2 regions of the Streptomyces sp. O3 genome follow, and region 2 is predicted to be linked to the other one. Evidence: riboswitches for the same ligand, from Rfam matches in the RefSeq annotation. Region 2 holds a riboswitch; the other holds the start of a gene.

Region 1 (4,406 bases), on a different contig from region 2:
CGCGAAGGCGACCCGGACCGGCAGCAGTCCCAGCCCGTCGACCGCGCCCGCGCGGGACTCGACCTCGTCCTCGATGTGCTCGCCGAGCGCCTGGAAGCCGCCGCAGACACCGAGTACGGGGCGGCCGTCGGCGGCCCGGCGCGCCAGCGCGTCCGCCAGGCCGCGCTCCCGGAGCCACCGCAGCGCGCGCACCGTGCCGCGGGTGCCCGGCACCACCACCAGGTCGGCGTCGTGCAGTTCGTCGGGCCGGTCCACGAACCGCACCACGACGCCGGGTTCGGCGGCCAGCGCGTCCACGTCGGTGAAGTTCGACATCAGCGGTACGGCGCAGACGGCGACCCGCAGCACGTCGTCGCCGACCGGCGGCGTCACCGCGGACTCGCGGACCGCGCCGCGCAGGGACACATGCAGCCCGTCCTCCTCGTCGATGCCGAGCCCGTGCGCGAACGGCAGGACGCCGTACGTCCGTCGGCCGGTGAGCTGGCGCAGCATCTCCAGGCCCGGTTCGAGCAGCGACACATCGCCGCGGAACTTGTTGACCAGATACCCGGCGACCAGCTCCTGATCAGCGGGGCTGAGCAGCGCCGTCGTGCCGAAGAAGGACGCGAAGACCCCACCCCGGTCGATGTCCCCGACCACCACCACCGGGAACCGGGCCGCCCGCGCGATCCCCATGTTCACGATGTCGGTGCGCCGCAGGTTGATCTCGGCGGGGCTGCCCGCGCCCTCGCAGATCACGGCGTCGTACGAGCGCCGCAGCTCGTCCAGGCACTCCACCACCGTGCCGAGCAGGGCCTCCTGGCGGCCCCCGTGCAGCCCTCCCTCAGGGGACGACCCCCCAGACCCCCCGAAGAACCCGCGCGCGGTCATCTCGCCGACCGGCTTGCCCATCAGCACGACCTGGCTGGAGCGTTCGCCGCCGGGCTTGAGGAGGACGGGGTTCATCAGCGCGGTGGGCTCGACGCGGGCGGCCTGCGCCTGCATCGCCTGGGCCCGGCCGATCTCGGCGCCCTCGCGCGTGACGAAGGAGTTCAGCGACATGTTCTGCGCCTTGAAGGGCGCGACGGACACGCCCTTGCGGGCCAGCCACCGGCAGATGCCCGCGGTGACCACGCTCTTCCCGGCGTCCGACGTGGTCCCGGCGACCAACAGCCCGCCGCCCTGGCGACTAGTCCCCGTCACGATCCCCTCCGCACATCCGTACCCGACCCACCGGTCACGTCTGACCCGCCTGTCCCCGCCCTGCCGAGCTGTGTCCTCCCGGCCTGGGTACGGCCGCCCTGCGGGCGGCCGAGTCGCGTATCTCCGGCCCGCGCGTCACCGAGCGGCGCCCCTCCGGCTCGCCGTGTGCCGTCGGTCCTGGTCCTGGTCCCGGTCCCGGTGCCGCTGAGCCGTATACCGGCGCTCTGTGGGCGGCCGACCGGCAGGCGGCCGACCGGCAGGCGGCCGACCGGCAGACGTTCGACCCGCGGGCGGTCGGGGCGCGGGCCGCCGCGGCGCAGGGCCGCCGCGCCGAGGCGTCCGGTGACGCACACGGCCAGGGCCAGGGCGCTGACGCGGCGCGACAGGCGCACCGCCCGTTCGATGTCCGCGGCCTCGACGGCCCGGCCCCCGGAGTTCAGCACCGGCCGGTGCTCGACCCGTCCGCCGTACGACAGGGTCCCGCCGAGCCGTACGCCCAGCGCCCCGGCGAAGGAGGACTCCACCGGGCCCGCGTTGGGGCTCGGGTGCTTCGCGGCGTCGGCGCGCCAGGCGCGCAGCGCGCCGCGCGGGTCGCCGCCCGCCACGACCCCGAGCGCCGCGGTCAGCCGGGCCCCCGGCCAGCCCGCGACATCGTCGAGCCGGGCCGAAGCCCACCCGTACCGCCGGTACTTCGCCGACCGGTGGCCCACCATCGCGTCCAGTGTGTTCACGGCCCGGAACCCGACCAGGCCGGGCACCCCGCCGACGGCGCCCCACACCAGCGCGCCCACCACGGCGTCCGAGGTGTTCTCGGCGACCGACTCGACGACGGCCCGCGCGATGCCGGGGCCGTCCAGGGCCTGTGGGTCACGCCCGCACAGGTGCGGCAGCCGCTTCCGGGCGGCGTCGAGGTCCCCGGCCTCAAGGGCGGCGGCGACGGCCCGCGCCTCGCGGCCCAGCGAGGCGCCGCCGAGCACGGCCCAGGTGGTGGCCGCGGTCAGCGCGACGGACGCGGCGGGGGAGCGGCGCAGGGTGCGCGAAGCCAGCGCGGCGGCGCCCACGGCGCCACCGGCGCACACGGCGGTGTGCAGGGCGCCCCAGCCGCGGTGGTCACGCCACAGCAGACGCTCGACGGAGCCCGCCGCACGGCCGAACGCGGCGACCGGATGGCCGCGGCGCGGATCGCCGAGCAGCAGGTCGCCGACCAGGCCGGCGGTGGCGCCGTACGCGAGAACACGATCGGCACGCACGGGGTCAGCCGACCGATACGCCTCGAAGGACCTCTGTGCTCAACAGAACTTCTGTACTCGGCAGAACTGGTGACGGGCAGCCCGGCATCGCGCTTTGTCCTCACTCAGGGTCCGCGCCCTGGTTTGACGGAAACGGCGACGTGAGTCTCCTGGCTCCCGGATACGCGCAGCTCCCCCGGCCTTCCAGTCCGCGGACGCGGACCGTGACTTCCGGTGTTGGGGGAGAGCTCCCCGGTGACAGTGGCGGGACCGCGCCGGATTCGCACCGGCTTCCTCTCCTGCCGCCGTATATGGCTCCGGCAGTCCACCACGGCCCCCGAACGCCCGTCAACTCGCCGTTGACCTGCACGGGGACAGTGTTACGAGGGCCACGTGGGCGGCGAGTGCCCGGACCGCTCACCGGGTGCGCGGGCGCACGGAAGCGGCGTCCGGCGACCCTGGTGAGGTCGCCGGACGCCGCACGCGAAGATGCGTCGCCCCTGCGGGGCGGCGGGCGGCGGGCCCGCCGCGTCAGGAGACGATCATAAAGATGCCGAACGCCACGGCCGCGGTGCACAGCGCGAAGCAGGCGTACGCGCCGGTGCGCGCCAGGACCGCGGAACCGCCCTGGTCGGCGGCTTCCTGCTGCTTGGACAGGCCGATCATGCCCAGGGTGAACAGGGCCACCAGGGCGACGGTCGCGACGAGGCTGACGCCGAAGACGGAGCCGAGGGCTTGCCAGTCGATGTGCATACTGCGGTGTCCTTAGTCAGACTCGGGCGGGCCGCTCGGCGGTGTCCGCCGACGGGACGGCCTGGGCCGGGAGGGGGGTCAGGGGCTCGCCGGCCGTCAGGTCGGCGGCCTCCGCCGCTTCGGCCGCGGCGGTCGGCGGCGGGATGACCGCGGCGATCGCGTTGGTCATGACGCCCGCGGGCTCGGCCTCGCCCGAGGCGGACACGGAGGCGGCGGGGGCGGCCCCTTCGGCCTCGTCGACGTCGTTGACGTTGGTGTGGTCGACGACCTGGCGGCGGGAGACCAACCAGATCGCGAGGCAGGAGCCGATCAGGAAGACGACGACGACGGTGACGCCCCAGTCGCCCTGCCGGGCCACGAACTCCGCCAGCGCGGCCACGAGACCGGCGGCCGGGAGGGTCAGGCCCCAGGCGACGAACATCCGGGTCGCGGTGGACCAGCGGACCACGCCGCCCTTGCGGCCGAGGCCCGCGCCCATCACCGCGCCGGAGCAGGAGTGCGTGGTCGACAGCGAGAAGCCGAGGTTCGACGAGGACAGGATGACCGCGGCCGCGCTGGTCTGGGCGGCGAAGCCCTGCTGCGGCTGGAGGTCGGTGAGGCCCTTGCCCATGGTGCGGATGATGCGCCAGCCGCCCAGGTAGGTGCCGAGCGCGATCGCCAGTCCGGCCGAGACGATGACCCACACCGGCGGGTTGGAGCCGGGCGCGAGAGCGCCGCCCGCGACCAGCGCCAGGGTGATGATGCCCATCGTCTTCTGCGCGTCGTTGGTGCCGTGCGCCAGCGAGACCAGGCCCGCGGAGGCGATCTGACCGCCGCGGTAGCCCCTCGCGGAGGTCTTCTCGTCGACGTTCTTGCCCAGCTTGTACGTCAGCCGGGCGCCGATCATCGCGGCGATGCCCGCGACCAGCGGGGCGGCGATCGCCGGGATCAGCACCTTGGTGACGACGACTCCGCCATTGACACCGCTGACGCCGATCGACGCGATGGTGGCGCCGATCAGGCCGCCCATGAGGGCGTGCGAGGAGCTGGAGGGGAGCCCGATCAGCCAGGTCAGCAGGTTCCAGAGGATGGCGCCGACGAGCGCCGCGAGGATCACCTCGGGTTGGATGCCGTCTTCCTGCACCAGCCCCTTGGAGATCGTCTTGGCGACCTCCACGGACAGGAACGCTCCGACCAGGTTCAGCACGGCGGACATGGCCACCGCTGCTTTGGGCTTCATCGCGCCGGTCGAGATGGTCGTCG
Region 2 (4,406 bases):
ACCAGGTCCTGGCGGGCCAGCGCGTCGGCCACCGGGCCGGTGTGGACGCCGGAGGGGAGCAACAGGGCCGCGTCGTCGGCCCACTGGAGGGCGAGGTCGACGTCGTGGGTGGCCATGACGACGGTGGTGCCGCCCGCGCGCAGGCGGGCCAGGGTGTCCAGCAGGCGTTCCTGGCCGTCCGGGTCGAGGCCCGCGGTGGGCTCGTCCAGGATCAGCACGCGCGGGCGCATCGCCACCGCGCCCGCGATCGCGGTGCGTTTGCGCTGGCCGTAGGAGAGGAGGTGGGTGGGGCGGTCGCGGAGCGGCGTGATGTCGAGGGCGGCCAGGGCCTCGTCGATACGGGCGCGGACCTCGGCTTCGGGCAGGCCCAGGTTCATCGGACCGAAGGACACGTCCTGTTCGACGGACGCGGCGAACAGCTGGTCGTCGGGGTCCTGGACGACCAGCTGGACGGTGGTGCGCAGGCGGGTCAGGCCCTTGCGGTCGTATGTGACGGGCTCGCCGTCCAGGAGCAGGGTGCCGCTCGCCGGGCGCAGGCCGCCGCTGAGCAGGCGCATCAGGGTGGTCTTGCCGCTGCCGTTGCGGCCCAGGAGGGCCAGGGCGCGGCCCGGAGCGACGGCGAAGTCGAGGGCGTCGACGACCGTGGGGCCCTCGTCGTAGGCGTAGGACGCGCCGCGGAGTTCGACCTCGGCGGGGACTTCCAGGGCGGCGGGCGTCATCCCGGCGGGCGTCATCCCAGGGGCCTTTCCAGTACGGGGTGCAGGGCGAGGGCGAGGGTCGCGAGGGCGGCCAGGAGGGTGACCGCCGCGGCGACGAAGCGCGGGGAGACGCGGGCCTCGGGGACCAGGACGCGCAGGGTGCCGTCGTAGCCGCGCCCGGCGAGTCCGGCCTGGAGGCGGGCGGCGCGGTCGAAGGCCCGGACGAACGCGGTCGCGCCGAGTCCGGCGAGTGAACGCCAGGCGGCGGCGCGGGTGGTGTGGCCCAGGCGGGCGGCCTGCGCCTGCCTGATCAGGGTCATCGAGTCCAGGAGCAGGAAGCTCATCCGGTACGTGACGAGGGCGACGTCCACGACCGCGGCGGGCGCCCCGGCCTTCACCAGGCGGGGCAGCAGGTCGGACATGGGCGTGGTGAAGGCGAACAGCAGCACGCCGAGCGAGGCGGCCGAGGTGCGGAGCAGGAGGCCCGCCGCGCGGGCCGGGCCGTCCGGGTCCAGGGTCAGCATCCCCTCGGGCGCGCCGACCTGGACGAGCAGGGTCAGCGCACCGGTGACGCAGAAGCCGAGCGGGATGCGGTACGCCCGCCACAGTCTGCGCGGGGGTACTCCGGCGGGCCCGAGCAGGAGGGCGAGTGCCGTGACGATGACCAGCGCCGCGCCCGGCCAGGGCGGCAGCGAGATCGCCAGCACGGTCAGGCCGAGTCCGAGCACGGCCTTGTCCACGGGGTGACGGCGGCGCCAGCGACTGCTGTGCGCCGCCGCGTCGATAGGCAGCACGATGCGCGGCGGCCGCGGGCTAGGCGCTCGGGGGCGCGTCCGTGACGGGCGCGCCGCTCGGTTCTGGCGTGCCGCCCCGGTTGGGCGTGCCCCCGCCTTCGGGCACGCTGCCCGGCTCGGGCGTGCCGTGCGGCGTGGCCGCCGTCGTGGCTCGGGCCTCGCCCTGCCTGCGGCCTCTGCGCAGGCCGAAGTAGTACGCCAGGACGCCCGCGCCCAGCGCCGCCTGCACGGCGAACAGCGCCGACTCGACCTCCCCCGACGGGGGTTCGTACAGCGGGCTGAACCAGGGCTCGTAGCCGGGGTCGATCTCGGTGATCGCACCCTCCGCCTCCCCGTCGGCGCCCGCGAACGGCTCCTCCTTGTCGTCGCCCATGCCCAGCGCCAGCGGCAGCACCGCGAGCGCGGCCACTATCAGGAGCAGGAGACCGTTGATCTTCGTGTTTCTGGTCATCGTCATCGGGTCTCCGCCTCCGTCTCCGCCGTGCCCTTGGCGCCCTGTGCACGCTCCGTGTCCTGTGCACGCTCCGTGTCCTGTGCACGCTCCGTGTCCTGTGCACGCTCCGTGTCCTGTGCGTGCTCCGGGGACTTCGCCGCCTGCGACTGCTTGCGCGTCAGGAAGACGCCGAGCCGGGTCAGCTCCCCCTTGCTGGAGCGCACCAGGAGGCGCATCACCAGCACCGTGAGCAGCCCCTCGCTGACCGCGAGCGGGATCTGGGTCACCGCGAAGATCGAGCCGAACTTGCCGAGCGAGCCCAGGAATCCGCTGCTCGGGTCGGGGAAGGCGAGCGCCAGCTGGACACTGGTGACGCAGTACGTGGACAGGTCGGCGACGAAGGCCCCGCCGAACACCGCGCCCATCAGCGGGACGTCGAACCGCTTCAGCAGCCGGTAGACCCCGTACCCCGCCCACGGCCCGACGATCGCCATCGAGAAGACGTTGGCGCCGAGCGTGGTGAGTCCGCCGTGCGCGAGCAGCAGCGCCTGGAAGAGCAGGGTGATGGTGCCGAGCACCGCCATGATCGGCGGCCGGAAGAGAATCGCGCCGAGCCCCGTACCGGTCGGGTGCGAGCAACTGCCCGTGACCGAGGGGATTTTCAGCGCGGAAAGGACGAAAGTGAAGGCCCCGGACGCGCCGAGCAGCAGGGTGCTCTCGGGGTTCGCCCTGACCTCTCGGGTCAGGGCGCGTACGCCGTGGACGACGAACGGCGCCGCCGCGGCACTCCAGGCGACCGCGTGTACCGGTGGTAGAAAACCCTCGGCTATATGCATGGCTGAGCAGACCCTCTCCAGCACCTCGTGGATGGACAACGCGCCTTGGCCGGTCTCCTGGCTTACGGGTCGTACCGCCCTGGCTCCGCCTTCCCGGATACGTGGTGGTACCCAGTGGCCGCCCCCCTGGGGGCTGGAGCCGGACTTCCCGATCACAGTGGCGAGGGCCGCATCGGCATCACACCGATTTCCCGTACACCAAGGCGTGGTGACAGTAGTCCGCTGGTAGGCGACCTGACAACTACGGGCCGTGGTCCGCGGTGCCGGATGGGGCGACAGGACGCCTCAGGGGCAGTCGCCGTCGAAGATGCGCTCGTAGGTGCGGAAGAGTTTCGTTTCGGGTTTCGCGCTGGCCGGGTACTCCATCACGGGGACCGGCTTGCACACCGGCCACTTCTTCGTCTCGTCGGAGTCGTCGAAGCCGAACGTGCCGGAGGCGCCGAGTACACAACTGGCGCACTTGGCGCCGCCCTCGGTGTCCAGGATGCCCATGTTGACGATGGTTTCGTAGACGTCGTCCTTCGTCGGCGTGACGGGAGCGGCGGTGTCGGTGCCGGTGTCGGCACTGATGTCGTTGATGTCGTTGTAGGCCTGGTCGAAGGCCTGGGCGAGCACCGTGAACGCGTCCCGGTACATGATCGAATAGCCGTCGTCCAGCGGCCGCTCCCCCAGGTCGTGCGCGGCCTGAAGCTCGCCGAACTTCTCCCGGAAGGAGGCCAGTCCGACCGGCCGGTCCCGGTGCCCCTTCCGCTCCCACCACGCGGGGTCGACCGAGGCCGCGTTCACCAGGGTGATGTCCGCCTCCTTCAGCTGCTCGGTGAGCTTCGGCGTGGTGTACTCGGTGCCGAGCCCGATGCCCACCTTCAGGATCCGCAGCGGCCGGGAGTCGTTGCAGGCGGGTTCCTTCGCCAGCCTGCTGATCAGGTAGCCGAGGTCATGGTCGCGTCCGGCGAAGAAGACCGTGTCCGAGCCGGTGACGCAGATCTTCTGGGCGACGGTGGAGAAGCGGCGCGGGATTCCGGCTTCCTCGCCGGTCAAGCCCAGGTAGTAGGCCCGGTTCTTGTCCAGCCCGTAGTCCTTGCCGAACCTCTCCTCGAACACCCGGCGCAGGTCGAGCGAGTACGCGTCCTTCTTCCGGTTGTCCGCGACCAGGAATCCCCGCTCGCCCGGCTCGTCCTTCAGATAGCGCGCCAGGCCCTGGACGAGCAGCTCGTTGGACGGGGAGGTGTTGAAGAGGTACGGGCGCTGCATCGTGGTCCCGGTGAGGATCGAGCCGACCGCGGGGATCTTGTGCTCGCCGAGCGCCTCGACCGCCGCGAGCGTCTGCGGGGTGCTGCTGGGCATGCCGAACACGCCGACCAGGGGCGAGTCTCCGTCCACCATCGTGACGAGCCGGTCCACGACCGGGCGCCACTTGCTCATGTCCTTGCCGTCGTTGGCCAGCAGCAGCTGGTAGTGCGGGCCCGCCTCCGCGTTGGCCTCCAGCTGGGCCGTGTGGGCGCCCGCGACGGCGCGCCTGATCTCGTCCGGGCTCATGGTGCTGGTGGCGTCCGATGTGAAGGGCATCAGCAGCGCGATCCGCGCGTAGGGAATGCGCGGCCTGCCCTTCCGCGGGTCCTCCCAGGCCCTCTTGACTCGGGCGTTC

Evidence for each region. Region 2 has a riboswitch for cobalamin ahead of ACX6XY_RS11980 (energy-coupling factor ABC transporter permease). Riboswitches for the same ligand answer to the same signal wherever they lie in the genome.
Region 1: another riboswitch for cobalamin. It lies ahead of ACX6XY_RS14200 (cobalamin biosynthesis protein); the one in region 2 lies ahead of ACX6XY_RS11980 (energy-coupling factor ABC transporter permease).

What each region holds. Positions count from the first base shown of each region.
Region 1 covers NZ_JBTVYK010000024.1:35,991-40,396, forward strand. Annotated here, with positions in the region: gene ACX6XY_RS14195 (cobyric acid synthase) at 1-1,182, opposite strand, end outside; partial or broken gene ACX6XY_RS14200 (cobalamin biosynthesis protein) at 1,488-2,432, opposite strand; cobalamin riboswitch at 2,575-2,708, opposite strand; gene ACX6XY_RS14205 (hypothetical protein) at 2,943-3,164, opposite strand; gene ACX6XY_RS14210 (inorganic phosphate transporter) at 3,181-4,406, opposite strand, start outside.
Region 2 covers NZ_JBTVYK010000019.1:13,325-17,730, forward strand. Annotated here, with positions in the region: gene ACX6XY_RS11965 (energy-coupling factor ABC transporter ATP-binding protein) at 1-734, opposite strand, end outside; gene cbiQ (cobalt ECF transporter T component CbiQ) at 731-1,492, opposite strand; gene ACX6XY_RS11975 (energy-coupling factor ABC transporter substrate-binding protein) at 1,512-1,943, opposite strand; gene ACX6XY_RS11980 (energy-coupling factor ABC transporter permease) at 1,946-2,761, opposite strand; cobalamin riboswitch at 2,792-2,979, opposite strand; gene ACX6XY_RS11985 (ABC transporter substrate-binding protein) at 3,047-4,406, opposite strand, start outside.